DNA from 4 places in the Streptomyces sp. NPDC014891 genome. Region 1 is predicted to be linked to each of the others. Evidence: riboswitches for the same ligand, from Rfam matches in the RefSeq annotation. Region 1 holds a riboswitch; each other region holds the start of a gene.

Region 1 (6,966 bases):
CGTGGTGAGCGTCTCCACGCCGGGCACGTGCGCGTCCAGCGCCACGCCGTCGAAGGGTTCGAGGAAGCCGGGCGGGAAGCCCGTCTCCCAGGCCAGGTACAGCCGGCGGTCGCTCAGCAGGTAGATGGCCAGCTGGCGTCCGCCGAACGCCGGCAGGAGCTCCTCCGTCACCACCGCCGACACCTGACGGGCCGTCACCGCCTCGGAGAGGGCGATCGCCAGGGCCACCGGACGGTAGAGCGCCGAGACCTGGTCGTCGGGCAGGGACAGGGTGTCGGTCGTCGGCCCGGTGCCGCCCTTCGCCACCTGCTTCGGCCGGACCGGGTCGTTCTCGGGCAGCAGCACCATGGTCACGCCGTCCCGCCCGGGATGGAGCGAGACCGAGAGCCACTGGCTCCGCTCCGGACGGGCCAGGAAGCGCACCGGCTCACCGGAGACCATCGCGGCCCGCAGCTGCTCCTCGTGGAACGGCTGAGCGAACCAGGGCAGGGCCTCCCACAGCGGCCGGCCCGCCAGAGCCGCGCGCGGGCGGCCGAGCAGCCGCTCCGTCAGCTCGTTGACGTACGTGACGCGCCCGAGGCGGTCGATCGCCAGGATCGCCCGCGGCAGCCGGTCGGTGGCGTCGGAACCGATCAGACCGGTCCCGAGGTCGACGAGGGTGCAGGTGAGCCGCAGACCGGTGGGGACACCGCCGACTCCCAGCCGCGGCGCCCCCGACCCGTCCATGCGAGGGGTCGCGGGCGTCGTGGGATGCGGTGCCGTGTGCCGCGCCCGCGTGGATACCTCCAGGAGGTGGAGGCCCCCGTCCGGGCCCTTCAGCCGGATCCGGCGGACCACCGGGCGACCGTCGGGCCCCGTGGCCTGCCGGGCCGCCGCCCACAGGGCGTAGCCGTCCTCGGGCTCCAGGAGCGCCGTGAGGACGTCGATCGGGCAGGGCGAGGGCACCTCCGCGCCGAGGATCGCCAGGAGGCCGTCGTCCAGGGTCACCATCCCGCTGTCGAGGTCCCACTCGAAGGCTCCGAAGCGGACCGGCGGCGCGCCCGAGGTCGAGAGCTGCACGCACACCGGATCGCCCGGCCACTCCAGAGCCGTCCCCTGCCGGGCCAGGTCGGCCAGGGCCTCGCCCAGGTGCAGCCCGCCCCTGGTCATCCGGTTCCGGTCGCGCGCCTCCACCGGAGCCCCGGGCGTCGGCGCCCGCAGCACCACCAGGACGCCGAACCGCTCACGGCCGGCGACGACAGGCGCGTACAGCGAGGCGAACGGGAACGGCAGGCTGGCGACCAGCTGGGGAAACCGCCGCATCGCCTCCTCGACGTCGTGCAGGTGCACGGACTGCCCCGAGCGGTGGACCTCGGCGACCGGGAACGGTCGGTTCGTGTGCATCCGGAACCACGGGCGGAACAGCGGACCCGGCAGTCCCACCAGGGTCGCCATCCGCAGCAGCCCCGGGGTCCCGGACCGCAGATACACCCCGCCCGCATACCCTCCGACCTCGTCGACGGCCCGCAGCGCGGCCTCCGCGAGCGTCCAGGTCAGCGCGCCGGAGGGCGGCCCGTCGGCAGTTCCCCTCCCGGACGGACGCCCGGTGCTGCCGGCCGGGCCGGGGCGGCCGGACGTGCCGTGCAAGGTCACACAGCCAGGATGCGCCCCACCGGAAAGGCGCCGCATCCCGGGCCCGCCCCGCACGGCCGCCGGGGCGGCACGGGGTGTTGACCCCCTGCGTCCGGACCGTCACACTCGGTCGTCGACCGGCGCCGCGGGCGCACGGCACCCACTTCACGACCAGGGGACAGAATGACCGACCGGGTTCTTCCGTACGAGGTGCAGGGCGCGGGACCGCGGAGGGCCCTCGTGCTGCACAACTGGTTCGGCGACCGCACCAGCTTCGCCCCGCTGCGGGCCCATCTGGACGACGCCGCCGGCACCTACGCCTTCGTCGACTGCCGCGGCTACGGCGAAGCCGTCGACCACGCGGGGGCCTACACGATGGAGGAGGTCGCGGCGGACGCGCTCGCGGTCGCGGACGACCTCGGCTGGGACTCCTTCTCCGTCGTGGGCCACTCGATGGGCGGCAAGGCGGCGCAGCTGATGCTCCTGGAGGCGCCCGAACGCGTCCGTTCGATCATCGGGATCTCGCCCGTCTCGGCGGCCGGCTTCCCCATGGACGACGACACCTGGGACCTCTTCGCCGGCGCCGCCGAGGAGGCCGGCAACCGGCGCGCGATCATCGACACCACCACCGGCGGCCGGTACGACGACGCCTGGCTGAGCGCCCTGGTCGAGCGCTCCCTCCGACGCTCCTCCGCGACCGCCTTCCGTGCCTACCTGGACTCCTGGTCGCGCACCGACTTCCATGAGCGCGTGCGCGACAACCCGGCTCCGGTCCTGCTCGTCGTCGGCGCCCACGACCCGGCGCTCGGGGCCGCGGCGATGGAGGCGACCTGGCTGCGCTGGTACCCCAACGCGCGCCTGGAGGTCATCAAGGACGCCGGTCACTACGCGCCCGAGGAGACCCCGCAGGCCCTGGCGGAGGCCATCGAGGCCTTTCTCGCGGCCTGACGGGGCGGGGCGGGTCGGGGCTTGGGCGGGCTGAAGCCTCAGGGTCAGGTTCAGGGTGAGGGTCACGTTCGGGAGGAGCTTCAGGGGGAGGCAGGGCACGCCCGGGGCGTCCGCTCCGCCTCTCCTCCGCCTCTCATCCGAACGTCTCGCGGGACGACGACTTTCGAGGACAGCGGCGGGACGCCCACGGGGCGGATCATCGTGCTCACGACCTCATGGGGCGGCCCTCCGACGGCCCGCCCACGATCGGCAGGAGCACGTCCGATGGGCCTCGCGCAGACGCAGCACCGTTTCCTCGTCCGGCAGAAGGTGACGCCCATGGCCAACCGCTACCTCGTGCACACCGCAGGAGCGGACGGGGCCGAGGGGGAGCTCGTCGCCTTCGCCCACCAGAAGAGGATGGCGTTCAAGGAGCAGGTCACCTTCTACACCGACGAGTCCCAGCGCCAGGTCCTCTTCACCTTCAAGGCCCGCCAGGTGATCGACCTGGGTGCGACCTACGACGTGCACGGCGCGTCCGGCACCCGGCTGGGCGGCTTCCGCAAGAACTTCGGTGCCTCCCTGCTGCGCAGCACCTGGCACCTCAGCCGCGAGGGAGCCGAGGGGGAGACCACGGGGCAGGAGCGCAGCGGGGGCATCGCACTGCTGCGGCGCGCCTGGGAGCTGCTCCCCTTCACCGACCTGCTGCCCTTCGTCGTGCCGTACCACTTCGACTTCACCGAGTCGGGCCGTGCGGTGATGTCGGTCGACAAGGTCTTCGGGCTCCGTGACCGGTACGTTCTGGACATAGCGGACCCCGAGCTCGATCGGCGCCTGGCGATAGCCCAGGCCGTCGCGCTCGACGCCCTCCAGTCCCGCTGACCGGCCGCTCACCCGACCGCGGGGGAAGGCGCGCCTTACCCTGGAGGGACGGGCGGGGGCCGAGCGGGGCGCTCCTCTCCCCGCCCGGAGCCGTGCGGGCGGAAGGACGCGGGCCCATGCTCTTCAGTGATCGAACCGATGCCGGTCGGCAGCTGGCCGCCCGCCTCGACCACCTCAGAGGACATGACCTCGTGGTGCTCGGTCTGCCGCGCGGCGGGGTTCCGGTGGCGGCGGAGGTGGCCGACGCCCTGGACGCCCCGCTGGACGTCTGCCTCGTCCGGAAGCTGGGTGTGCCCCGACAGCCCGAGCTGGCGATGGGCGCGCTCGGCGAAGGCGGCGTGCGTGTGGTGAACGAGCGGGTGCTGGCCGAGGCCGGGGTGGGGGCGCGGGATCTCGCGGCGGTCGAGCGGCGCGAGCACGAGGAGCTCGACCAGCGGGCCGACCGCTACCGGGGCAGCAGACCCTCCGTTCCGCTGGAGGGCCGGACCGTCCTGATCGTGGACGACGGTCTCGCCACGGGCGCCACGGCCCTCGCGGCCTGCCGGGTGGTGCGGGCCCGGGGCGCGGGACGGATCGTCCTGGCGGTGCCGGTGGCGCCCCGCGGGTGGAAGGCGAGACTTGGTGGCGAGGCCGACGAGACGGTGAGCGTGCACGCACCCGAGGCGTTCTCGGCGATCGGACAGTTCTACGGGGACTTCAGTCAGACCCCGGACGCGGAGGTCGTGGCCTGTCTGGACCGGATCCGGGCCGCGCACGGGCCGGTCGTCCGGGACGGGGACGTACGGATCCCCGTGGACGACCGCGTCACGCTGGCGGGGCGGCTCGCGGTGCCCGAGGACGCCTTGGGTGTCGTCCTGTTCGCCCACGGGAGCGGGAGCAGCCGGCGCAGCCCCCGGAATCGGGCGGTGGCGGCAGCTCTCAACCGGGCGGGCCTCGGCACCCTGCTGTTCGATCTCCTCACCGAGGCGGAGGCGGGGGACCGGGCGCACGTCTTCGACACCCCGCTGCTCGCCGGGAGGCTGGCCCGGGCCACGGAGTGGCTCGCGGGGCGACCGGAGAGCGCGGGCCTTCCGCTGGGCTCCTTCGGGGCCAGTACGGGAGCGGCGGCCGCGCTCTGGGCGGCGGGCGACCCCGGCTCACCGGTGGCCGCCGTCGTGTCACGCGGTGGCCGGCCGGACCTCGCGGCCGACCACCTGGCGCGGGTGAAGGCCCCGACGCTCCTCGTGGTCGGAGGGCGGGACGCGCTGGTCCTCGACCTCAACCGGCGGGCGGAGTCGCTGCTCCGCTGCGAGAGCCGGCTGGAGGTCGTGGAGGGCGCCACACACCTCTTCGAGGAGCCCGGGGCCCTGGAGGAGGTGGCGGAGCTCGCCACCTCCTGGTTCACCGGGCACTTCCGTGATCAGTAGGCGCCGTTGACGTTGTCGATGGAGCCGTAGCGGTCGGCCGCGTAGTTGCAGGCGGCGGTGATGTTGGCGACCGGGTCGAACAGGTCCGTCGAGGTGCCGGGCACGTGGTAGGCGAGGAAGGTCGGCTCGATCACCTGGAGCAGGCCCTTGGAGGGGGTGCCGGCCACGGCGTTGGAGTCCCAGAGGTTGATGGCCTGGGGGTTGCCGGAGGACTCCCGCATGATGTTGCGGTGGATCCCCTCGTAGGAGCCGGGGATCCCGCGCTGGGCCATGATGTCCAGCGACTCGCGGATCCAGCCGTCGAGGTTGTCCGCGTACTGGGTGGCGGCGACGGGCGCCGCCTGGACCGGGGCGGACGCGGCGGCGGGGGCGGCGGCCGAGGCGCCGGTGCCGGCGGCGGCCGGAGCGGCGCTGCGGCGCTCGGAGCGGCTCGCCCGTTCGGCCGAAGCGGTCTTCTTCGCCTCCTCCGGGGCGGCCTTGGCGGAATTCCGATGAAGCGTCAGTTCAAGGCCGGGGTGAATGAGTGACGGATTGTCACCCACGGCGCTCTTGTTGGCCTGGTAAAGGTCCTTCCAGCCGCCCTGAATTCCCTTCTTCTGCGCGATGAGGGAAAGCGAGTCGCCGCTGACGACCGTGTAGGTGCGCGCTGCGGCCCTGGCGGTGGGCGCCTTCGGCGCGGCCTTGGCGGCGGCCGGGGCGGCGGGGGCGGTGATGGCCTTCGGCGCGATGTCCGGGGCTCCGGAGGCGGGCGCGGCGCCGGCCACGGCCGGGGCGATCAGCGGGAGCGCGAGGGCGGCGCCACCTGTGCCGACCAGCGCGAGTCCACGGGAGACGGGGCGGCGGGGACGGCGGTGCTTACCGTGAGCAGGCATGACGGGATTCCTCTCCGGCGCCTTCGGGGTGAGCTGTCGGGTTCGGACTGGAGATGTCCGGCCGCGCGCACGCGGCTTCACCCCGAGCCGTTCCGGAATCCCGGCCGGCGTATTCGTGGGTCCCCCGCTCCTGCCGTCGGGTGAAAGGGAGGTATTTCGAGCAGTGGCAGGATTCGGCGATCCGCTCGAATGGAGGTGACCGTAGGCCACCTGTGCGACGGAGAACAAGAGGATCTGAGTCCGGAAGTCGGCGAAAGGATCACTGAATTACCGGAACTCATGATCGCCCCTGACGTCGGCGGAGCGAACTTTCTTGCCCGGTAAGGCCTGCGGGAATGTCGATCACCGGCGCGTTCCCGGCGGAGTGAGTCGCGTCACCAGGTGCTCTATGTCCGAATGTTCTGGTTAATTCCATTGATGGCGCAACGGGCTGGAAAGGCGGGGTCGGTCTCAGGGGCACTCAAGGGCATACATCGCGAAACCGACATTCTTCGTGAAAGGTGAAGAGACCCCGACCGAGGAGCCGCCCGGATGTCACCCGCCGCCCCCCTGCTGATCCCCGAAGGCCTCGCCCCCGAAGGCCTCGACCCGGACGCCCTCGACCGCGAGGCCGCCGCCCTCTTCGACAGCGCCACCTGGCAGCGCGTCGTCGCCGACTGGACCGACCGGACGCCGTCCGCGCCCGCCGCGGAGGAGTGGCGCGCCCTCCTCTCCGTTCCGGTGGACCGGCTCGTCGCCGACGCGCTCGACGCCCTGCCGCCGCCCCCTCCCGCCGAGCGCCGGCTGCCCGGCCGGCTCGCTGCCGTCCTGCCCGACCGGCTGCACGTCTGGCGTCGCGTCGGCCGGCCCGAGCTGCGCCCCTCGGTTCACCTCGGCTACGCGCGCCTGGTACTGACCGAGTGGGGCTGGCAGAACGCCCCGTACAAGCTGCGCGACGCCCGCGGGGCCCGCTGCGTCTGCGGTGCGCTCCTCGCCGCGCACCGTCTCGGCCACGGCAGCGCGACGACGATGAACGAGGCCGCCGCCTGGATCATGACGGAGCTCCGCGCCCGGGGCTGGCACGACCTGATCGGGCCGTGGAACCGGGCCCCGGGCCGTACGGCGGCCGACGCCGTGGACCTGCTCGACGCCACGATCCGCCGTGCCGCGGAGGCCGGCCGCTGAGAGGACGTCCGCGTGGAGGGCCGCGCACGGCGGAGGGGCGCCGCCCCTCCGCCGCGCGGCGTGCTCAGCCGGTGACGCTCGGGGCCCCGGTCTCGATGTGGCCG
Region 2 (6,966 bases), on a different contig from region 1:
CGTCGGCGTGGTCGGGCTCCCCGAGCACGCGGAGGACGCCCGGCGGCTGCGGGCCGCGCTTCCGGCGCACGTGTACCTCTGGGTGAACGCCGCGGAGGGGCGTACGTACGCGGACGCGGAGGCCGCGGAGTGGACGCGGATCGATCCGCTCTTCCCGTACAGCAGGCAGCCGCACCGCTCGGCGGGGCTCCCGTGCCGGACGGGCGAGTCGGTCGTCTCGGTGGACGGCGAGGGGACCGTGCGGCGCTGCCATTTCGTCAAGGCCGAGCTGGGGAACCTGTACGACGGCTCGTACCGCGCCGCCCTGCGCCCCCGCGCCTGCCCCCTCGCCGTCTGCGACTGCCACATCGGGTACGTCCATCTGGAGACGCTGCCGCTGTACGACGTCTTCGCGGGCGGGGTCCTGGAGCGGATCCCCGCCGTCGTGCCGCCGCCGCGGGCCCCCTGGGCTACAGGGGCATGAGGTCGGGTCGCTTCGCCTCGACGTGGTCGCCGGAGCTCTCGCCGCGCAGTCGGCGTCCGATCCAGGGCACGAGGTACTCCCTGGCCCAGAGGATGTCGTCGCGGCGCACTTCGAGCGGCCCGCGCGGGGGGACCGGCGGCCAGATCTGGTCCGGGTCGGCGGGCACGGGCAGGCCGAGGACCTGGGCGGCGCGCAGGGCGACCCGGGTGTGGCCGTCGGGCGAGAGGTGCAGCCGGTCGGCGTCCCAGGCGCGCCGGTCCTGGACCGACCTCAGGGACCAGAGGTCGAGGACGGGGCAGCCGTAGCGGTCGGCGATGGCACGGACGTGCCCGTTGTACGTGGCGATCTTGCCGCGCAGGTGCTTGAGGAGCGTGACGCCGCGGGTGTCGAAGCCGGTGGTCACCATGACGGTGCCGACGGCGGAGGTGAGTCCGGCGACGGCGCGCTCGAAGCGCTCGGCGACCTCGTCGGGGTCGGTGCCGGGGCGGATGATGTCGTTGCCTCCGGCGCAGAAGGTCACCAGGTCGGGGGCGAGTTCCTTCGCCCGGGGGACCTGTTCCGCCACGATCTGGTCGAGGAGGCGCCCGCGTACCGCCAGGTTGGCGTAGCGGAAGGCGTCGTGCTCCGGCAGCTGGTCGGCGAGCAGCACCGCGAAGCGGTCCGCCCAGCCGACGTACGTCCCGCGGGGCCCGGGGTCGCCGACGCCCTCGGTGAAGCTGTCACCGATCGCCGCGTACGACCCGAATGCGTGCTGGTCTCTTGATCTCGAATCGTCTGCCACGGGAGCACATCCTTCCCTTTCGGATGTGACCTACGCGACCGTAAGGAGGGGTTGACGCCGGGTGACATATGCCACCGATAAAGAATTCGCCAAGCCGGAATAGACGGAGTAAGCGGCCGGAGGCCCGGCACGTGCGTGCCGGGCCTCCGTGGGACGACGGTGCGTCAGATGTTCACGCCGTGCTGGCGCAGGGTGGAGATCGGGTCGATGTCCGAGCCGTACTCCGGCCCGGTGCGCATCTCGAAGTGCAGGTGCGGGCCGGTGACGTTGCCGGTCGCGCCGGAGAGGCCGATCTGGTCTCCGCCGTTCACGGTCTGGCCGGCGGAGACGGTGATGGAGGAGAGGTGCGCGTACTGGGAGAAGGTGCCGTCGGCGTGCTGGATGACGACCTGGTTGCCGTACGCGCCGCCGTCGCCGGCGGAGTAGACGGTGCCGGGGCCGACGGCCATGACCGTGGTGCCGGTGGAGGCCATGAAGTCGACACCGGTGTGGTAGCCGGAGGACCACATGGAGCCGGAGGCGCGGTACGGGGTGGACATGCCGCCACTGACCGGGGCGACCCAGCCGGAGGAGGAGGTCGAGGACTTCGGCGCGGCCGAGGTCTCCGCGGCGGGGGCGCTGGCGGCCGGGGCGGCGGAGCGCTCGCCGCCGCGGGAGGCGCGCGGGGTGTCGCCGTTCTTCGAAGAGCTCTCGGCGGCCTTGGGCGCGGCGCTCTTGGGGGCGGTGGCCTTGGCGGTGCTCTTGCCGCCGAGGGTGAGCTTCATGCCGGGCAGGATGAGCGAGGGGTTCTCGCCGACGACCTGGCGGTTGTCCTTGTACAGCTGCTGCCAGCCGCCCGCGAGGTCGTGGTCGGCGGCGATCTTCGACAGGTAGTCGCCCCGGACGACGGCGTACGTCTTCGGCGCGGCCTTGCCGGTCTTGGCGGCGGCGGGGGCCTTCGTCTGCGCGGCGGCGGTGACGGCCTGGCCGGGAGCGGCGGCGGGGGCGGCCTGCTCGGCGGCGTGGGCGCCGGTGGCACCGAGGAGCGGGAGGGCGACGACGGCGCCTCCGGTACCGGCGGCGGCGATTCCGCGGGTGAGGCGGTTGGACTTGATGCGGCGGTGCTTACCCTTCGCGGGCATGGCGAATTCCTCTCCGGCGCCTGCGAGGTGAGCTGTCGGGTTCGGACTGGAGATGCCCGGCCGCGCTCTCGCGCGGCTTCACCCCGAGCCGTCCTGCGTCGCGGGACCGGCGTACTTCCTGGGTCCCCCGCTCCTGCCACGCATGGGATGGGTGGAATTCCGGACGGTGGCAGGATTCGGCGGTCCGACCGGATTGACGGTGACGCTAGACGAGCGGGGTCGGCGCGAACAAGCCGATGATTTCTCCCGGCTTTCCGGTTCCCGTAATCGACCGGGAATTCCGGTCACCCTCCGTGGATGACGGACCCTCGATTTCCTTTTCGAGCACGGTGATTGCTCCGGGCGGTCGGCCACGATCCGTCACTTCTATGACCCTGCTCACGCGCTGGAACCCATCTCGCCTGTAAACAGGGCGCGTTATACACAAGGGCTCAATTCGGACAGTTCACCCATTCCCGTCCAGGGGGGTGCGTCATACCGGTCCCACCTGGATGATTGCCCCTGGAACCGATCTCGCTTCGGACATCCGAACGTCGACCCATCAGGAGCATCCGTGACGCAGCAGCTGCCGCAGGTCCCGCCCGTCGAGGCGAACGAGCCCGAGCTGGCCGAGGTCCGCAACTTCCGGGACGTGGGCGGCCTGCCGACGACGGACGGGCGTGCCGTGCACCCCGGCCGTCTCTTCCGCAGCGGCCACCTCGCCCACGCCACCGAGGAGGACGTCGTCTTCCTGGACTCGCTGGGGCTGCACACGGTCTTCGACTTCCGGAACCTCGCCGACCGGAAGGTCGAGGGTCCCGACGTCGAGCTGCCGGGCGTGCGGAACGTGAACATCCCCCTCAACGACCCGGCCGAGGGCAAGGAGTTCTGGAAGCTGGTCCGCGAGGGCGACATCGCCCAGCTGCACGCCATCCTCGGCGACGGCAAGGCGGCGGCCCGTATGTCCGACTCATACCGGAAGATGGTGGTCGAGCGGACCGCGGAGCACAGCCGGATCCTGCACGCGCTGGCCGAGGACAGCCTGCCCGCCCTGATGCACTGCGCGGCCGGCAAGGATCGTGCCGGGCTCTCCATCGCGATCACCCTGCTGGCGGTCGGGGTCGAGCGGGAGGCGATCGAGGCCGACTACGTGAAGTCGAACGACCCGCACCGCCGCTACAGGGTGCGCCGCAGCTCCACCGCCCCGGACGCGATGTCGCCCGCGGTGATGGAGCTGCTGAGCCCGCTGTTCGACGCGCGGATCGAGTACCTGCGCGGCGCCTTCGAGACGATCGAGGAGACCTGGGGCTCGGTGGACGCCTACCTCGCCGAGGGCCTGAAGCTGTCCCCCGAGACCCGCGAGCTGCTGCGCCTGCGGCTCCTCACCGAGGCGTGACCGGGACCTACTGGTTCTGCCCGCCCATCACGAACAGCAGATAGAGGAAGCCGGCGAAGAGGTGCCCGGCGATCAGATAGGCGAAGAGGCGCAGGACGAGCCCCTTGGGGAACCGGCCCTCGCCGCGCTCTTCACCGGTGACAGGTCGTGACTTCTCGGACATCTCGGTCCTTTTCTCTCGGAGGAGGTACGGGATCAGCGCCGGTGCGGGGTTCCGTCGCCGAGACACAGCTCGGCGACGGGACTCTGCAGGAGGGTGTGGACGAAGAGCAGCTCGGCCCCGCCGGGGGTGGCCGCCCCGATCCGGTGCGGGGTCAGCGAGTCGAAGTGCGCGCTGTCCCCGGGATCGAGGACGTGGACGGCCTCGCCGAGCGCGAGCCGCACCCGGCCGTCCAGGACGTGGATCCACTCCTCACCGGGGTGGACGCGCACGATGTCGCCCCGGGTGGCGTACGGCACGTGCACCCGCAGGCACTGCAGGGCGCGCCCGGCGCCGCCCGCCTGCCGGTAGATCCAGCCGTCGGCCTCGACGGGCTCGGAGCGTCCGGCGCGGACGACGGGGTCGCGCCCGGGGGGCGTCTCGCCGAGGAGCTCGGAGACCGTCGTACCGTAGATGCGGGCGAGGGCGAGCAGCATCGGGAGCGAGGGCTGCCGGTTCCCCGTCTCCAGCCGCGAGAGGTGGGCGGGCGAGAGTCCGGCCCGCTGGGCGGCGGCCTCCAGGGTGAGGCCCCGGCGACGGCGCAGGGCCCGCAGCTGCGGGGCGACGTCCGGCAGGACGTCGGGGCCGGCGGTGCCCGGCGCGCCGGGGGCCGGGACGGCGGGGTCCGGGGAGGGCTCCCCGGGGACGTGGTCCATGGGTCCATTCCGCCAGGATCGTGCCTCTGAGGCAAGTTTCTTGCCTCAGAGGCAAAAGCCCGGAGCGCGCTCTCAGCGCTGTGCGACCGCCTGCTTGACCAGGGTCCTCCCGAAGTCCCACATCAGACCGCCGCCGCCGTGGGCCTCGTCCATCACCGCGGTGAACGCCGTGACGAACCGGTCCACGTCCGCCTCGTCGACGACCAGCGGCGGGATCAGCTTGATCACCTCCAGGTGGTCGCCGGAGACCTGGGTGAGGATCCGGTGGCGCTGGAGCAGCGGGACGACGACCATCTGGGCGAAGAGCCCCTTACGGGCCGCCTGGAGCATGGTCCAGCGCCCGCGCAGCCCCAGCGAGGACGGCCGGCCGAACTCGATGCCGATCATCAGCCCGCGGCCGCGGATCTCGTGGAGCAGCTCGTACCGGGGCACGAGCTCCTTCAGGCGTCCGGAGAGCAGGTCCCCGATCCGGCGGGCGTGCGCGACCGTCCCCTCGGTCTCCATGACCGAGAGGACCGCGAGCCCGGCCGCCATCGCCTGCGCGTTGGACCCGAAGCTCGCCGAGTGGACGAGGACCCGGTCCATGGACGAGTAGACCTTCTTGAAGATCCAGTCCTTGCCGAGGGTGGCGCCGACCGGCACGTAGCCGCCGGAGAGCGCCTTGGCGACGCAGACCAGGTCGGGTTCGACGCCCTCCTCGTGCTGGTAGGCGTAGAAGTCGCCGGTCCTGCCCAGGCCCGTCTGCACCTCGTCGGCGATGAGGAGAGCCCCGTGCCGGTGCAGCAGCTCCTGGGCGGCGTACAGGAAGCCCGGTGGGGACTCGTGGACGCCCTTGCCCTGGATGGGCTCGACGACGAAGGCCGCCACGTCCCCCCGGCGCAGCTCCCGCTCCAGGGCGTCGAGGTCGCCGAGGCCGATCGCGGTGTCCGGCAGCAGCGGGGCGAAGCCGTCCCGGAAGCCGTTCTCCCCGTTGACGGAGAGGGAGCCGGTGGTGAGCCCGTGGAAGGCGTGGGCGCAGTAGAGGATCCTGGGCCGCCCGGTGGCGTACCGGGCGAACTTCAGGGCGGTCTCCACGGCCTCCGTGCCGCTGTTGCCGAAGAAGACGCGGTCGAGGTGCGGGCTGTGGGCGAGCAGCCGCTCGGCGAGGAGGCCGGGCAGCGGCTGGCAGTCGAAGCGGGTGAGGTCGGCGAGCTGGGCGTCCAGCACGTCGTGGAGGGCCTTGCGGACGACGGGGTGGTGCCGCCCGAGGCCCATCACGCCGAAGCCGGCGAGCATGTCGAGGTGGTCGACCCCGTCGGCGTCCCAGAAGTGGGCACCCTCGGCCCGCTCGTACACCTTGTCGAAGCCGATGGTGTGGAGCATGCGCGGCAGCTGGTGGTTGAGGTAGCGGGCGTGCAGCTCGTAGCGCTCGCCGCCGCGCTCGGCGAGCAGCTCCCGCAGGTCGAACTCACCCGTCACGGTCGCTCACCCGTTGTTCCCGGAGACCGTCTCCCTGACCGCGCGCAGGGACTCCTTCAGGGAACCCATGGTGGCGAGGACGGCGGTGGGCTCGTAGCCGCAGTGCGCCATGCAGTTGGCGCAGCGCGGGTCCTTGCCCCGGCCGTACTTGTCCCAGTCGGTGTCCTCGACGAGTTCGCGGTACGTGGGGACGTAGCCGTCGCTCATCAGGTAGCAGGGCCGCTGCCAGCCGAAGAGCGAGTAGTTGGGAATGGCCCAGGCGGTGCACGGGAAATCCGCCTTTCCTTCCAGGAAGTCCAGGAAGAGCGGCGAGTGGTTGAGGCGCCAGCGTCGCCTGTTGCCGCCGGCGAAGGCCTTCTTGAACAGTTCCCGGGTCTGCTCGACGCCGAGGAAGTGCTCCTGGTCGGGGGCCTTCTCGTAGGCGTAGGCGGGCGAGATCATCATCTCGTCGACCTGGAGGTCGTCGTTGAGGAAATTGAGCACCTCGATGATGGTCTGCGGGGTGTCGGTGTTGAAGAAGGTCGAATTGGTGGTGACGCGGAATCCGCGCCGCTTGGCCTCCTTGATGGCGGCCACCGCCTCGTCGAACACTCCCTCCTTGGCGACGGATTCATCGTGTCGCTCGCGCAGGCCGTCGATGTGCACGGCGAAGGCGAAGTACGGCGACGGGGTGAAGTTCTCCAGCTTCTTGCGCAGCAGCATCGCGTTGGTGCAGAGGAAGACGTACTTCCGCTTGGCCACCAACTGGCGCACGATCTCGTGGATCTGGGGGTGCATCAGGGGCTCGCCGCCCGCGATGGACACCATGGGGGCGCCGGACTCGAGGACGGCGCCGACCGCCTGGGCGACCGGCATGCGCTGCTTGAGGACACCCGCCGGGTGCTGGATCTTCCCGCAGCCCTCGCACTTGAGG
Region 3 (6,966 bases), on a different contig from region 1:
GGGGCTGGCACTCGCCGCGAAGCTCGGCGGCCGGGTGCGCTCGGCGGGCCTCGACGTGGCCCTCCCGGCGGAGCCGGGCGTCGGCTACGACCTGCTGGCCCTCGCGGTCCGCGCGGAGGCGGAGGGCGTGGACCCGGAGGCGGCTCTGCGCGCCGCGGCCCGCGCCTACCGGGACGCGATCCGGGCGGCGGAGGGCGTGGAGGCCTGACGCGGCCGCGGCGGCCCGCGCCGGCGGCCGGCGCTACCGCTCGCGCGGGACCCGTGCCCCCGGGTTGTGCCAGAGCGGGGGCGGCGGGCCCAGGAGGCGTTCCGCCGCGGTGTGGGGGCGGGCGGTGAAGCGGCCCACCGGCTGCAGGGTGTCGTGGTGGATGCGGTACGGGTCGGTGCCCAGTTCCTCCAGCACCTCCGCGACCTCGGTCAGGAAGCCCGGCGGCCCGGCGAGGTAGACGTCGTGCGCGGGCCAGTGGACGCAGGCCCGCAGCGCTTGGACGAGCCGTTCCGTCGCCTGGTCCTTGCGGTGGCCGGGGGCCGAGGTGATGTAGGTGACGCTGAGACCGCTGAGACGTTTCTTCAGTCGCTCCGCGTCCTCCCGGCCGTACAGGTACTCCTTCGCGCGCGCCACCATGAACAGCCGCCCCTGCAGGTCGGGCTCGGCCTCCGCCGCCTCCGACAGCAGCGCCCTCACCGGCGCCCAGCCCGTGCCCGCGCATATATAGGTACGGAGTCCGCCCGGCTCCGTGCACGCGGTGAGGCCGCCGCCGGGCGCGCTCAGCCGCAGCCTCTCGCCCGGACGCGTCCCGGCGACGAGGGCCGTGCTCATCGCGCCACCCGGGATCCGGCTCACATGGAGTTCGACCGTGCCGTCGGGGCGGGGGGCGTCCGCGAGGGAGTAGGTGCGCCAGACGCGCGGGACGCGCGGCGAGCCGACGCTGACGTACTGCCCCGGGAGGAAGGGGAGCGGCTGCCGGGGCCACAGCGTGAGGACGGCCAGGTCCTCGCCGCGCCGCTCGTGCCGGACGACGTCCGCGTCCCACCAGGCGGGCTCGCCGGCCGCGGCCGCCTCCTCGGCCCCGGCCATCATGAGGTCGGCGACGTGTCCGTACGCCTCGGCCCAGGCCTTCTCGGCCTCCCGGGTCCAGGCGGGTCCCGCGGCGTGCGCGAAGGCGGCGAGGAGGCTCGTCCCGACGGCGGCGTAGAGCCCGGGGTCGGCGAGGAACCTGCGGTGGTCGCGGCCCAGCTGCCCCAGGTAGCCGGGGAGACCGGGGGACTCCAGGTGGGTCACCACATGGGTGAGCGCGGCGAAGAGGCGGTCCCGCTGGGGCTGCATGTCCTCGGGGAACAGCTCGCGCATGGCGGGGTTGTTCCAGAAGAGATGCGAGTAGAAGAAGGTGACGGCGTGTTCGGCCCGTCTCTCGACCACCGCGAACGTGCTCCGGAGCATCTGAGGATCCACCGACAAGAATCTAGGGCACCACCCCCTTCTTGATCGCGGGATCCGGCAGACCGCGCCCCCCGGACCGCCGGACCGCGCCTCCCCGGACCGCCGGACCGCCCCTCCCGGACCGCCCTGTACCGTCGGGGAGTGAGCACCACCCCCGGCACCCCGCCCGCCTCCTGCCCCGCGTCGGCCCCCGCGCCCGAGCTCTTCACCTGGGAGTTCGCGAGCGATCCGTACCCCGCGTACGCCTGGCTCCGCGAGCACGCGCCCGTGCACCGGACGACACTGCCCAGCGGGGTCGAGGCCTGGCTGGTGACGCGGTACGGGGACGCCCGGCAGGCCCTCGCCGACCAGCGGCTCTCCAAGAACCCCGCGCATCACGACGAGTCCCCGCACGCCAAGGGCAAGACGGGCATTCCGGGCGAGCGCAAGGCCGAGCTGATGACGCATCTGCTCAACATCGACCCGCCGGACCACACCCGTCTGCGCCGGCTGGTGTCGAAGGCCTTCACTCCCCGCCGGGTCGCCGAGTTCACCCCCCGCGTGCAGGAGTTGACCGACCGGCTCATCGACGGCTTCGTGGAGAAGGGCAGCGCGGACCTCATCCACGAGTTCGCCTTCCCGCTGCCCATCTACGCGATCTGCGACCTGCTCGGCGTGCCCGAGGAGGACCAGGACGACTTCCGCGACTGGGCCGGCATGATGATCCGGCACGGCGGCGGGCCACGCGGCGGGGTCGCGCGGTCGGTGAAGAAGATGCGCGGCTACCTCGCCGAGCTGATCCACCGCAAGCGGGAAGGCCTGCGGCACGAAGGGGCCGACGACCTCATCTCGGGACTCATCAAGGCCTCCGACCACGGCGAGCACCTCACCGAGAACGAGGCCGCCGCCATGGCCTTCATCCTGCTCTTCGCCGGTTTCGAGACGACCGTCAACCTCATCGGCAACGGCATGTACCAGCTCCTGCGCCACCCCGGGCAGCGCGAGCTGCTCCAGACGTCGGTCGCGGCGGGGGAGACCGGGCTGCTGGAGACCGGGATCGAGGAACTGCTGCGCTACGACGGTCCGGTGGAGATGGCCACCTGGCGGTACGCGACCGAGCCCCTGACCATCGGCGGGCAGGACATCCCGGCGGGCGACCCCGTCCTCGTCGTGCTCGCCGCCGCGGACCGGGACCCGGAGCGGTTCGACGGGCCGGACGTGCTCGACCTGGCGCGGCGCGACAACCAGCACCTCGGGTACGGGCACGGCATCCACTACTGCCTGGGCGCGCCGCTCGCCCGGCTGGAGGGACAGACCGCGCTCGCCACCCTGCTGACCCGGCTGCCGGACCTGCGACTTGCCGCGGATCCCGCGGAACTGCGCTGGCGCGGAGGGCTCATCATGCGCGGTTTGCGCACGCTTCCGGTCGAGTTCTCCCCTTCCGTGCGACTCACACAAAGTGAGAGTCCGTCATAAATGTGATCTTCACGTGATCGCGGGTGCATCGACTTGTGATGAGCGTTCGAATACGGCTACCTTCCCCGTCAGCTCGGTTCGTCAACGTGGTTGAGTAATTCGGCCAGGTGTGACAACTCGGGCGCGCCCACACAGTCGTCACGCGAAAGGCGCTTCTATGCGTTCCGGGAACGGACGTCACCGTCGCCCCCGTCAGGCCCCCGCCATCGTCGTCGCCGCGGGCGTGACCGGCTCCGCCATGGCGCTGCCGCTGCTCGCCACCGGGTCCGCCTCCGCCGCCGACGCGGCCACCTGGGACCGGGTCGCCGAATGCGAGTCCGGCGGCCAGTGGAGCGCCAACTTCGGCAACGGCATGTACGGCGGGCTCCAGTTCACCCAGGACAGCTGGGAGCGCCACGGCGGCCTGTCGTACGCGCCCAGCCCGGACCTCGCCAGTCGCGCCCAGCAGATCGCGGTGGCCGAGAAGGCCCTCGCCAAGGGTTCGAACGAGTGGGCCACCTGCGCGCCGATCGCCGGCCTGAAGAACGACGGCGCGTCCCCGGGTGTGGACCCCGGCCCCACGAGCGTCCCCAAGGCCCCCACCGGACCGGTCCCCGAGTCCAACTGGAACGCCGGCCTGCCCGGGACCTCCGGAGAGGCCGCCGAGGCCGACAAGGGGGCCGAGGAGGCCGACAAGTCCGAGGCCGAGCAGAAGGCCCCCGGGACGGCGTCGCCCGACGCGTCCGCCACGCCTGTCTCGCCGACCGCACCCGTCTCGCCGACCGCGCCGACGAGCCCGCCCGCGTCGACCGACCCGAGCGACCCGGCCGCGCCCACCGCACCCGGCACGCCCGACGCGTCCGTGACGCCCGGCGAGCCCGGCTCCACCGAGCCCGGTGCGCCGACGGACGACCCGTCGTCGGCGACCCCCGGCACCGGCAAGCACCGGGGTGACGCCGCACCGGAGGAAACCGACAACCCGGACAGTTCTGCCGAATCAGGTAGACATGCGTCCCCGGACAACAAGCTGGACGAAAAGCCGCTGAAGACGTCGCCCGCTGACGCCTCGAAGGAAACGGACGCAACGGACAGTCAGGGCAAGTCGGACTCCTACCTCGTGCAGCCGGGTGACAACCTCTCCGACATTGCACAGGAGAACGAACTCCCCGGAGGCTGGACCGCCCTCTACGACGCCAACCGGCGGACCGTGGGCCTCGATCCGGACCTCATCCTCCCTGGTCAGGCGCTTGACCTGACGAACGGTTCGACCGCGTCGGCGGAGTAGTTCGGGGGCGTATGTCCGGTTCTGGGCAAGTGAGACATGGGTCTCTTCACCCCAACTGGCGTGTCACGCCCGCAAACTTTGCTCCCGTCACCTCTCACCTGCACAAACACGACCCACCGGAAGGCAAGCAGGGGCGATTTCTCCCCTATGAGGGTCTTTGAACTTCCGGTGGGTCTGTGTCTACGGTCGTCACCGCTCGCCACCGCGGGCCCCGTCGACCGAAACGCCGAATCCTGCCGTCGGCCGACGGGCATCGTCGCGCAAGCGCCGAAGGCAGGAGTGGGGGACCCAAGGTAAGTGCCGGTCCCGGCCGTTGAGACAGACGGCCGAAGACCGGCTTGGGGTGAAGCCGCGTGCTAGGACACGCGGCCGGGCACCTTCCGGCCCGAACCCGACAGCTCACCTCACAGGCGTCGGTGAGGAGAATCCCCATGCTGTTTTCCGCCAAGGGCAAACACCGCCGTCCCTCCAAGGCCACCCAGGTCGCCGCGCTCGTCGGCGTCACCGGTGTCGCCGTGGCCGCCCCGCTGATGACCGCGGGCACCGCCTCGGCCGCCACGGCCTCGGAGTGGGACCGCGTCGCCGCCTGCGAGTCCGGCGGCAACTGGTCCATCAACACCGGCAACGGCTACTACGGCGGTCTGCAGTTCTCGGCCTCCACCTGGGCCGCGTACGGCGGCACCGCCTACGCCTCGACCGCCGACCAGGCGTCGAAGTCGCAGCAGATCGCCGTCGCCGAGAAGGTCCTCGCGGGCCAGGGCAAGGGCGCCTGGCCGTCCTGCGGCGTGGGCCTCTCGGGTGCCTCCTACGAGGGCGGCGCCGCCGAGAGCGCGCCGCAGCAGAGCACCCAGCAGCCGCAGCAGGAGCGGAAGGCCGAGCAGCCGACCACCCGCAGCGAGAAGCGCCAGGCCCCGAAGAAGGCCGCGCAGCAGGCCGCTCCGCAGGCCGACGCGAAGAAGACCGTCACCACCCCGACCGGCAAGAAGGTCAAGAAGGGCGACGGCGAGTACAAGGTCGCCACCGGCGACACCCTCAGCAAGATCGCCCAGGCGCACGGCGTCAAGGGCGGCTGGGCCGAGCTGTTCAAGCTCAACAAGGACGTCGTCGAGGACGCCGACCTCATCTACCCGGGCCAGCAGCTCCACCTGAAGTGAGCCCGGCGGTCCGCGTGAGTCCGGCGGCTCACGCGGCCCCTCCGACCCTCCCGCGGTGACCACCCCGGCCCGGCGCGCCCATCCCCCGTGCGCGCCGGGCCGGGGTTCCCCCGTTTCGGGCCCGCGCCCGGAGAAGGCCAGAGAAGACCGGAGTAGAGGGGAGGGCCGGCGCGACGACCGGCCCGCCGCGGCGGTTACCCGCCGGTAGATCTGGGGCCCTTCGTCCCGACATGCATGCCCTTGGGTCCTTTTTCGTCCCAGGGGGCGGGCGCCCGGCTGGCCGGAGCCCGCGAGCCGGTTAGGCTCTTGTCGCAAGGCCAAGCGACCCTGCACCGACCTTGCGTCACATCCAGCGTCACATCCCAAAAAGGAGATGCTCGTGCCGTCCATCGACGTCGTCGTAGCCCGGGAAATCCTGGACTCCCGAGGCAACCCCACGGTCGAGGTCGAGGTCGGCCTCGACGACGGCAGCACCGGCCGTGCTGCTGTCCCGTCCGGTGCCTCCACCGGTGCGTTCGAGGCCATCGAGCTTCGCGACGGTGACCCGAACCGCTACCTCGGCAAGGGTGTCGAGAAGGCCGTCCTCGCCGTCATCGAGCAGATCGGCCCGGAGCTCGTCGGCTACGACGCCACCGAGCAGCGCCTGATCGACCAGGCCATGTTCGACCTGGACGCCACCGAGAACAAGGGCTCCCTCGGCGCCAACGCCATCCTCGGCGTCTCCCTCGCCGTCGCGCACGCCGCCTCCGAGGCCTCGGACCTCCCCCTTTTCCGCTACCTCGGCGGCCCGAACGCGCACCTGCTGCCCGTTCCGATGATGAACATCCTCAACGGTGGGTCGCACGCCGACTCCAACGTGGACATCCAGGAGTTCATGATCGCCCCGATCGGCGCGGAGTCCTTCTCCGAGGCCCTCCGCTGGGGTGCGGAGATCTACCACACCCTCAAGGCCGTGCTGAAGCGCAAGGGCCTCTCCACCGGCCTCGGCGACGAGGGCGGCTTCGCGCCGAACCTGGAGTCGAACCGCGCCGCCCTCGACCTCATCGTCGAGGCCATCAAGGAGGCCGGCTACACCCCGGGCACCGACGTAGCGCTCGCGCTCGACGTGGCCGCGTCCGAGTTCTACAAGGACGGCGCGTACGAGTTCGAGGGCAAGTCCCGCTCGGCCGCCGAGATGACCGAGTACTACGAGGAGCTCGTCTCCGCGTACCCGATGGTCTCCATCGAGGACCCGCTGTACGAGGACGACTGGGCCGGCTGGAAGGTCCTCACCGACAAGCTGGGCACCAAGGTCCAGATCGTCGGCGACGACCTCTTCGTCACCAACCCGGAGCGCCTGGCCCGCGGCATCGAGGAGGGCACCGCCAACGCCCTCCTGGTCAAGGTCAACCAGATCGGCTCGCTGACCGAGACCCTCGACGCCGTCGAGCTCGCCCAGCGCAACGGCTTCAAGTGCATGATGTCCCACCGCTCCGGCGAGACCGAGGACGTCACCATCGCCGACCTCGCCGTCGCCGTGAACTGCGGTCAGATCAAGACCGGCGCCCCGGCCCGCTCGGACCGCGTCGCCAAGTACAACCAGCTGCTGCGCATCGAGGAGATCCTCGACGACGCCGCGGTCTACGCCGGCCGCAGCGCCTTCCCGCGCTTCA
Region 4 (6,966 bases), on a different contig from region 1:
TCGCCGCGGTCTGCCTCTGGTACGACGTCGGCTCGCGGCACGAGGTCCCGGGCCGCACGGGCCTCGCCCACCTCTTCGAGCACCTGATGTTCCAGGGCTCGAAGCAGGTCCACGGGAACGGGCACTTCGAGCTCGTGCAGGGGGCCGGCGGCTCGCTCAACGGCACGACGAGCTTCGAGCGCACCAACTACTTCGAGACCATGCCCACCCACCAGCTGGAGCTCGCGCTCTGGCTGGAGGCCGACCGCATGGGCTCGCTGCTCGCCGCCCTGGACGACGAGTCCATGGAGAACCAGCGGGACGTCGTCAAGAACGAGCGCCGCCAGCGCTACGACAACGTGCCGTACGGCACGGCCTTCGAGAAGCTGACCGCCCTGGCCTACCCGGAGGGGCACCCGTACCACCACACGCCGATCGGCTCGATGGCCGACCTGGACGCGGCGACCCTGGAGGACGCGCGGAACTTCTTCCGCACGTACTACGCCCCGAACAACGCGGTGCTGTCGGTCGTCGGGGACATCGACCCGGAGCGGACCCTCGCCTGGATCGAGAAGTACTTCGGCTCCATCCCCGGCCACGACGGCAAGCCCGCGCCCCGCTCGGGCGAGCTGCCCGAGGTCATCGGCGAGCAGCTGCGCGAGGTCGTCGAGGAGGAGGTGCCGGCGCGTGCGCTGATGGCCGCCTACCGGCTGCCGCACGACGGCACGCGCGCGTGCGACGCGGCCGACCTGGCCCTGACGGTCCTCGGCGGCGGCGAGTCCTCCCGGCTGCACAACCGCCTGGTCCGCCGCGACCGCACCGCCGTCGCCGCCGGCTTCGGCATGCTGCGGCTGGCCGGCGCGCCCTCGCTGGGCTGGCTGGACGTCAAGACCTCCGGCGGGGTCGAGGTCCCGCAGATCGAGGCGGCCGTCGACGAGGAGCTCGCCCGGTTCGCCGCCGAGGGCCCCACGCCCGAGGAGATGGAGCGCGCGCAGGCGCAGCTGGAGCGCGAGTGGCTCGACCGGCTCGGCACCGTCGCGGGCCGTGCCGACGAACTGTGCCGCTTCGCGGTGCTGTTCGGCGACCCGCAGCTCGCCCTGACGGCCGTCGACCGCGTCCTTGCGGTCACCGCCGAGGAGGTGCAGGCCGTCGCCGCGGCCACGCTGCGCCCCGACAACCGCGCGGTGCTGGTCTACGAGCCCGTGGCGACCGAACAGAGCGACAGCGACGAGGAAGAGGGGGCGGACCAGTGACCGACGCTGCCGCGTCTTTGACGAGCATGGACTTCCACCCGCAGCCGACGCCCGGCGACGCCCGGCCCTGGGCCTTCCCGGCCCCGGACCGCGGTGCCCTGGACAACGGTCTGACGTTGCTGACCTGCCACCGCCCCGGCCAGCAGGTGGTGGCCGTGGAGATCTTCCTGCCGGCCCCGCTGGACGCGGAGCCCGCCGGTCTCGACGGTGTGGCCACCATCATGGCCCGGGCCCTGTTCGAGGGCACGGACCAGCACAGCGCCGAGGAGTTCGCGGCCGAGCTGGAACGCTGCGGCGCCACGCTCGACGCGCACGCCGACCACCCGGGCGTCCGGGTCTCTCTGGAGGTTCCCGCCTCCCGGCTGTCCAAGGCGCTCGGTCTCGTCTCCGAGGCCCTGATCGCGCCGGCGTTCCTGGAGACCGAGGTCGAGCGCCTGGTGCGCAACCGCCTCGACGAGATCCCGCACGAGACGGCCAACCCGTCCCGCCGCGCCGCCAAGCAGCTCTCCAAGGAGCTGTTCCCGGCGGAGGCCCGGATCTCCCGGCCGCGCCAGGGCACCGAGGAGACCGTCGCGGCGATCGACGCCGCCGCGGTCCGCGCCTTCTACGAGGCGTACGTGCGTCCCGGCACGGCCACCGCCGTGGTCGTCGGCGACCTGACCGGTGTCGACCTGGACAAGGTCCTCGCCGAGACGCTCGGCGCGTGGTCCGGCGAGCCGGCCGAGCCGCTCCCGATGCCGCCGATCACCGCCGACGACACCGGACGGGTCGTCATCGTGGACCGCCCCGGCGCCGTCCAGACCCAGCTGCTGATCGGCCGGATCGGGCCCGACCGGCACGACAGCGTCTGGCCGGCCCAGGTCCTGGGCGCCTACTGCCTCGGCGGCACCCTCACCTCGCGGCTCGACCGGGTCCTGCGCGAGGAGAAGGGCTACACGTACGGGGTGCGCGCCTTCGGGCAGGTGCTCCGCTCGGACGGCCGGGGGAACGGCGCCTCGATGCTCGCCATCAGCGGTTCCGTCGACACGCCCAACACCGGTCCGGCTCTTGACGACCTGTGGAAGGTGCTGCGGACGCTGGCCGAGGAGGGCCTGACCGACGCAGAGCGGGAGACGGCCGTGCAGAACCTGGTGGGGGTCGCGCCGCTCAAGTACGAGACGGCCGCCTCCGTCGCCGCGACGCTCTCCGACCAGGTCGAGCAGCACCTCCCGGACGACTACCAGGCGCAGTTGTACGCCCGGCTGGCCGGGACGGGCACGGTCGAGGCGACCGCGGCCGTGGTCAGCGCGTTCCCCGTCGACCGTCTCGTCACCGTGCTCGTCGGCGACGCGTCGGAGATCGCGGAGCCGGTGCGGGCGCTCGGGATCGGCGAAGTGACCGTCGTGACCGGCTGATTCACGCGGTCCGCAGGACGGGGAGGACCCCGACGGCCCGGCCCGTCGGGGTCCTCCCCTTTGTCCGTATTGGGGCAAGGGTTGGCTTTTGCCTTGTGGCATGTCTTACAAAATGCCTGTCCGGTTGGTGATTGAAAGACGATCCGCATAGCGTCAGGCCGTCTGTTCGTCAGTTGCACGTGCCGCACCCGCGGCATCGGACAGACATCGCCGAGTCCCCGTCAGGCGCGAGCCTGGGGAGCCGGGGACCCACACGCAGTCCCTGGGGTGAATCGGGCGCCTTCGTCTCGTACGGAGGGGCTCGTAGGAGACCTTCCTGCTCCGAACCCGTCAGCTAACCCGGTAGGCGAGAGGGAAGGAAAGGACCAGCCCCTACATGGCGTTCACCCGTGCCACCGGGAAGCATCGTGCTCCGAGCCGGATGGCGCGCCGCGGCGCGGGCATCGCCGGCGCGGCGACCCTCGCCACCGCCGGCGTCATCGGCACCCTGGCCTCCCCGGCGCTCGCCGCCGACACGGACGACCGCTCCCTCGAGGACACCGGCCTCACCAAGGTGATCACCGAGGACGACCTCGCCGAGCGGATCGACGCCCAGGCCGCCGCCCAGGAGCGGGAGGCCTACGAGATCGCCGCCAAGGCCAAGGCCGAGGCCGAGGCGAAGCGCAAGGCCGAGGCCCGCGCCAAGGAGATCCGCGAGGCCGAGCAGCGCGCCGCCCGCGAGGCCGAGCGCCGCCGCCTGGCCTCCTTCCAGCTCCCCGTCGACGGCTCGTACGTGTCCACCGGCTACAAGACCGGCGGCTCGCTCTGGTCCTCCGGCAGCCACTCCGGCGTCGACTTCCACGCCGCCTACGGCAGCACCGTGGTCTCCGTCGGCTCCGGCACCGTCGTCGAGGCCGGCTGGGGCGGCGCGTACGGCAACAACATCGTCATCCGGATGAACGACGGCACGTACACCCAGTACGGTCACCTGTCCTCCATCGGGGTCTACGTCGGCCAGACCGTCGAGCCCGGTGAGCGGATCGGCATCTCGGGCTCCACCGGCAACTCGACCGGACCCCACCTCCACTTCGAGGCGCGGACGACCGCCGAGTACGGCTCCGACGTCAACCCGGTCGCGTATCTGCGCGCCCGCGGCGTCAACGTCTGACCCGACGCCCCGGGCGGCTCCTCGCGCCGCCCCCACCGCATCGCAAAAGCCCCGGCTCGTACAGAGCCGGGGCTTTTCGTCGCGCGCGGCACATCGATATTCCGCCGGGGCATCGGAAATTCCGGCGCGCTGCAATAGAGTCGCAGATCGGGCGCAGAACAGGCGCCGGTTAATTGACTCGCGCGGACCAAGGCGGAGGTCGGACATGCGCATTCCCGCGCACTCGGTATGCACGGCGATCCGGGACGACATCGTCACGGGCGTCTTCGAGCCGGGCGCCCGGCTGACCGAGGACCAGCTCGCCCGCCGGTACGGGGTCTCCCGGGTTCCGGTCCGCGAGGCCCTGCGGACCCTGGAGTCCGAGGGCTTCGTGGTCACCCGCCGGCACGCCGGGGCGCAGGTCGCGGAGCCCACCGAGCAGGAGGCCGCCGATCTGCTCGACATGCGGGCGCTGCTCGAACCGCTGGGGGCCGCCCGTGCCGCCCAGCGGCGCACGGAGGCGCATCTCAAGGTGCTGCGCGGCCTGGTCAGGCTGGGGCAGGAGCGGGCCAGGCGGGGGCAGGGCGAGGATCTGCGTTCACTCGGGGGCTGGTTCCACGAGACGCTGGCCCAGGCCTCCGGCAGTCCGGCCCTGACGGCCCTGCTGACCCAGCTGCGGCACAAGATCGCCTGGATGTACGCGGTCGAGCAGCCCGAGCGGCCGGTGGACGCCTGGGCCGAGCACGGGGCGATCGTGGACGCCGTGGCGCGCGGCGACGCCGAGCGGGCCAGGACGCTGACCGCGCTGCACGCCGAGCGCACGCAGCCGCTGCACCGCCTCAGGAAACCGGCCGGCGGCCGTGTGAGGGTTTCGCAACATGCAGTCAACACGGCGGGTTCCCGGAATTAACGCGCGCATCGTATACATGGAATAGGAATTCGAGGCCGTCGCTCCGCGCTGCCCGAAAAGGCCGCGGGAGAAATCAGAAAAGGCCGTGACCGCCGGAATTCCGGCGGTCACGGCCTTTTCGCCGTGCGGTGGGTGTCGACCCGGATCAGACGGTCTCGGGAAGCTCGTCCAGGCCCTCGGCGACCAGCTTCGCCAGACGGTCCAGAGCGGCCTCGGCGCCGTCGGCCTCCGAGGCGAGGACGATCTCCTCGCCGCCCTGCGCGCCCAGGCCGAGCACCGCGAGCATGGAGGCGGCGTTGACGGGGGTGCCGTCCGACTTGGCGATCGTCACCGGAACGCCGGAAGCCGTGGCGGCACGGACGAAGATGGACGCGGGGCGGGCGTGCAGGCCCTCGGCCCAGCCGACGTTGACGCGGCGCTCAGCCATGGTGTTGCCCTTCAAGTCTCAAGCGGGTTGTCTAGACCAGTCTCTCACGGGATGCTCCGTGCTCGCGCCGACCTTCGGCCCGGATCGGACCGCCCTTCGGCCCTCCCCGCCCTACGGGGCGTGCTCCCTACCTTGCACGGCCGACCCCCGCCGCGCGAGCGATGCCGCCGCCGTGTCGCGGTCCGTGCCGCCACCGGGGCGCGACCCGTGCCACCGCCGATCCGCGGCCGTAGGCTGACCCCATGCAGAGCGCGTCGGACCAGCCGCCGGAGCACGACTACCCCGACCACTGGGAGGCGGACGTGGTGCTCCGCGACGGCGGCACCGCGCGCATCCGGCCGATCACGGCCGACGACGCCGACCGCCTCGTCAGCTTCTACGAGCAGGTCTCGGACGAGTCGAAGTACTACCGCTTCTTCGCCCCCTACCCCCGGCTCTCCGCCAAGGACGTGCACCGCTTCACCCACCACGACTTCGTGGACCGGGTGGGCCTGGCGGCGACCGTCGGCGGCGAGTTCATCGCCACGGTGCGCTACGACCGCATCGACGACCGCGGCATGCCCGCCTCCCTCCCCGCCGACGAGGCCGAGGTCGCCTTCCTCGTCCAGGACGCGCACCAGGGACGCGGCGTCGCCTCCGCCCTGCTCGAACACATCGCGGCGGTCGCCCGGGAACGGGACATCCGGCGCTTCGCCGCCGAGGTGCTCCCCGCCAACACCAAGATGATCAAGGTGTTCACGGACGCGGGCTACACCCAGAAGCGCAGCTTCGAGGACGGCTCCGTACGGCTCCACCTCGACCTGGAGCCCACCGACCGCTCCCTCGCCGTGCAGCGCGCCCGGGAGCAGCGGGCCGAGGCCCGCTCCGTGCAGCGACTCCTCACGCCCCGGTCCGTCGCGGTCGTCGGCGCCGGGCGCGCCCCGGGCGGCGTCGGCCGGACCGTCCTGCGCAACCTCCTCGGGGCCGGGTTCACCGGACGCGTGTACGCGGTCAACGCCGCCCTCGGCGAGGGCGGCGGGGCCGTGGAGTTCGACGGCGTCCCCGCCCACCCCTCCGTCGCCGCCATCGGCGAGCCGGTCGACCTCGCGATCGTCGCCGTTCCCGCCGAACGGGTGCCGGAGGTCGTCGCGGACTGCGGCGAACACGGCGTCCAGGGGCTGGTCGTCCTCTCCGCCGGCTACGCCGAGAGCGGTCCCGCGGGCCGTGAGCGGCAGCGCGAGCTGGTGCGGCAGGCCCGCTCGTACGGCATGCGGATCATCGGCCCCAACGCCTTCGGCATCATCAACACGGCCGCCGACGTCCGCCTCAACGCCTCCCTCGCCCCGCAGACGCCGGCCGCCGGGCGGATCGGGCTCTTCACCCAGTCCGGCGCGATCGGCATCGCCCTCCTCGCCGGGCTGCACCGGCGGGGCGCCGGGCTGTCCTCCTTCATCTCGGCGGGCAACCGGGCCGACGTCTCCGGCAACGACTTCCTCCAGCACTGGTACGACGACCCCGGGACCGACGTCGTCCTCCTCTACCTGGAGTCGATCGGCAACCCCCGGAAGTTCACCCGCCTCGCGCGCCGCACCGCCGCCGTCAAACCGGTCGTCGTCGTCAAGGGCGCCCGGCACAGCGGCAGCGCGCCCCCCGGTCACCGCGTGCCCGTCACCCGCATCCCGCACGCCACCGTCTCCGCGCTGCTCCGCCAGGCCGGCGTGATCCGCGTCGACACCGTCACCGAGCTGGTGGACGCGGGCCTGCTGCTCGCCGCCCAGCCGCTGCCCGACGGACCCCGCGTGGCGATCCTCGGCAACTCCGAGTCCCTCGGGCTGCTCACCTACGACGCCTGCCTCACGGAGGGGCTGCGTCCGCTCCGGCCGCTCGACCTGACCACG

What was found. Region 1 has a riboswitch for cyclic di-AMP ahead of ACF09E_RS13870 (transglycosylase SLT domain-containing protein). Riboswitches for the same ligand answer to the same signal wherever they lie in the genome.
Region 2: linked by a shared signal. The riboswitch ahead of ACF09E_RS10255 (peptidoglycan DD-metalloendopeptidase family protein) and the one ahead of ACF09E_RS13870 (transglycosylase SLT domain-containing protein) in region 1 are both predicted to bind cyclic di-AMP.
Region 3: linked by a shared signal. The riboswitch ahead of ACF09E_RS31460 (transglycosylase family protein) and the one ahead of ACF09E_RS13870 (transglycosylase SLT domain-containing protein) in region 1 are both predicted to bind cyclic di-AMP.
Region 4: linked by a shared signal. The riboswitch ahead of ACF09E_RS32275 (M23 family metallopeptidase) and the one ahead of ACF09E_RS13870 (transglycosylase SLT domain-containing protein) in region 1 are both predicted to bind cyclic di-AMP.

What each region holds. Positions count from the first base shown of each region.
Region 1 is NZ_JBIBWF010000004.1:424,839-431,804, reverse strand. It holds gene ACF09E_RS13890 (SpoIIE family protein phosphatase) at 1-1,632, opposite strand, end outside; gene ACF09E_RS13885 (alpha/beta fold hydrolase) at 1,795-2,559, shown strand; gene ACF09E_RS13880 (hypothetical protein) at 2,824-3,420, shown strand; gene ACF09E_RS13875 (alpha/beta family hydrolase) at 3,537-4,826, shown strand; gene ACF09E_RS13870 (transglycosylase SLT domain-containing protein) at 4,820-5,698, opposite strand; cyclic di-AMP (ydaO/yuaA leader) riboswitch at 5,704-5,887, opposite strand; gene ACF09E_RS13865 (hypothetical protein) at 6,230-6,862, shown strand; gene ACF09E_RS13860 (phosphocholine-specific phospholipase C) at 6,927-6,966, opposite strand, start outside.
Region 2 is NZ_JBIBWF010000003.1:430,748-437,713, forward strand. It holds gene ACF09E_RS10245 (STM4011 family radical SAM protein) at 1-463, shown strand, start outside; gene ACF09E_RS10250 (SGNH/GDSL hydrolase family protein) at 450-1,244, opposite strand; gene ACF09E_RS10255 (peptidoglycan DD-metalloendopeptidase family protein) at 1,409-2,365, opposite strand; cyclic di-AMP (ydaO/yuaA leader) riboswitch at 2,370-2,529, opposite strand; gene ACF09E_RS10260 (tyrosine-protein phosphatase) at 2,919-3,740, shown strand; gene ACF09E_RS10265 (DUF6126 family protein) at 3,748-3,903, opposite strand; gene ACF09E_RS10270 (helix-turn-helix domain-containing protein) at 3,936-4,595, opposite strand; gene ACF09E_RS10275 (aspartate aminotransferase family protein) at 4,668-6,053, opposite strand; gene hpnH (adenosyl-hopene transferase HpnH) at 6,060-6,966, opposite strand, start outside.
Region 3 is NZ_JBIBWF010000013.1:191,637-198,602, forward strand. It holds gene ACF09E_RS31440 (nucleoside triphosphate pyrophosphohydrolase) at 1-208, shown strand, start outside; gene ACF09E_RS31445 (globin domain-containing protein) at 242-1,441, opposite strand; gene ACF09E_RS31450 (cytochrome P450) at 1,583-2,896, shown strand; gene ACF09E_RS31455 (transglycosylase family protein) at 3,054-4,160, shown strand; cyclic di-AMP (ydaO/yuaA leader) riboswitch at 4,416-4,588, shown strand; gene ACF09E_RS31460 (transglycosylase family protein) at 4,592-5,314, shown strand; gene eno (phosphopyruvate hydratase) at 5,688-6,966, shown strand, end outside.
Region 4 is NZ_JBIBWF010000014.1:134,951-141,916, forward strand. It holds gene ACF09E_RS32265 (pitrilysin family protein) at 1-1,232, shown strand, start outside; gene ACF09E_RS32270 (M16 family metallopeptidase) at 1,259-2,626, shown strand; cyclic di-AMP (ydaO/yuaA leader) riboswitch at 2,825-2,990, shown strand; gene ACF09E_RS32275 (M23 family metallopeptidase) at 3,003-3,773, shown strand; gene ACF09E_RS32280 (GntR family transcriptional regulator) at 3,979-4,662, shown strand; gene ACF09E_RS32285 (HPr family phosphocarrier protein) at 4,808-5,089, opposite strand; gene ACF09E_RS32290 (GNAT family N-acetyltransferase) at 5,332-6,966, shown strand, end outside.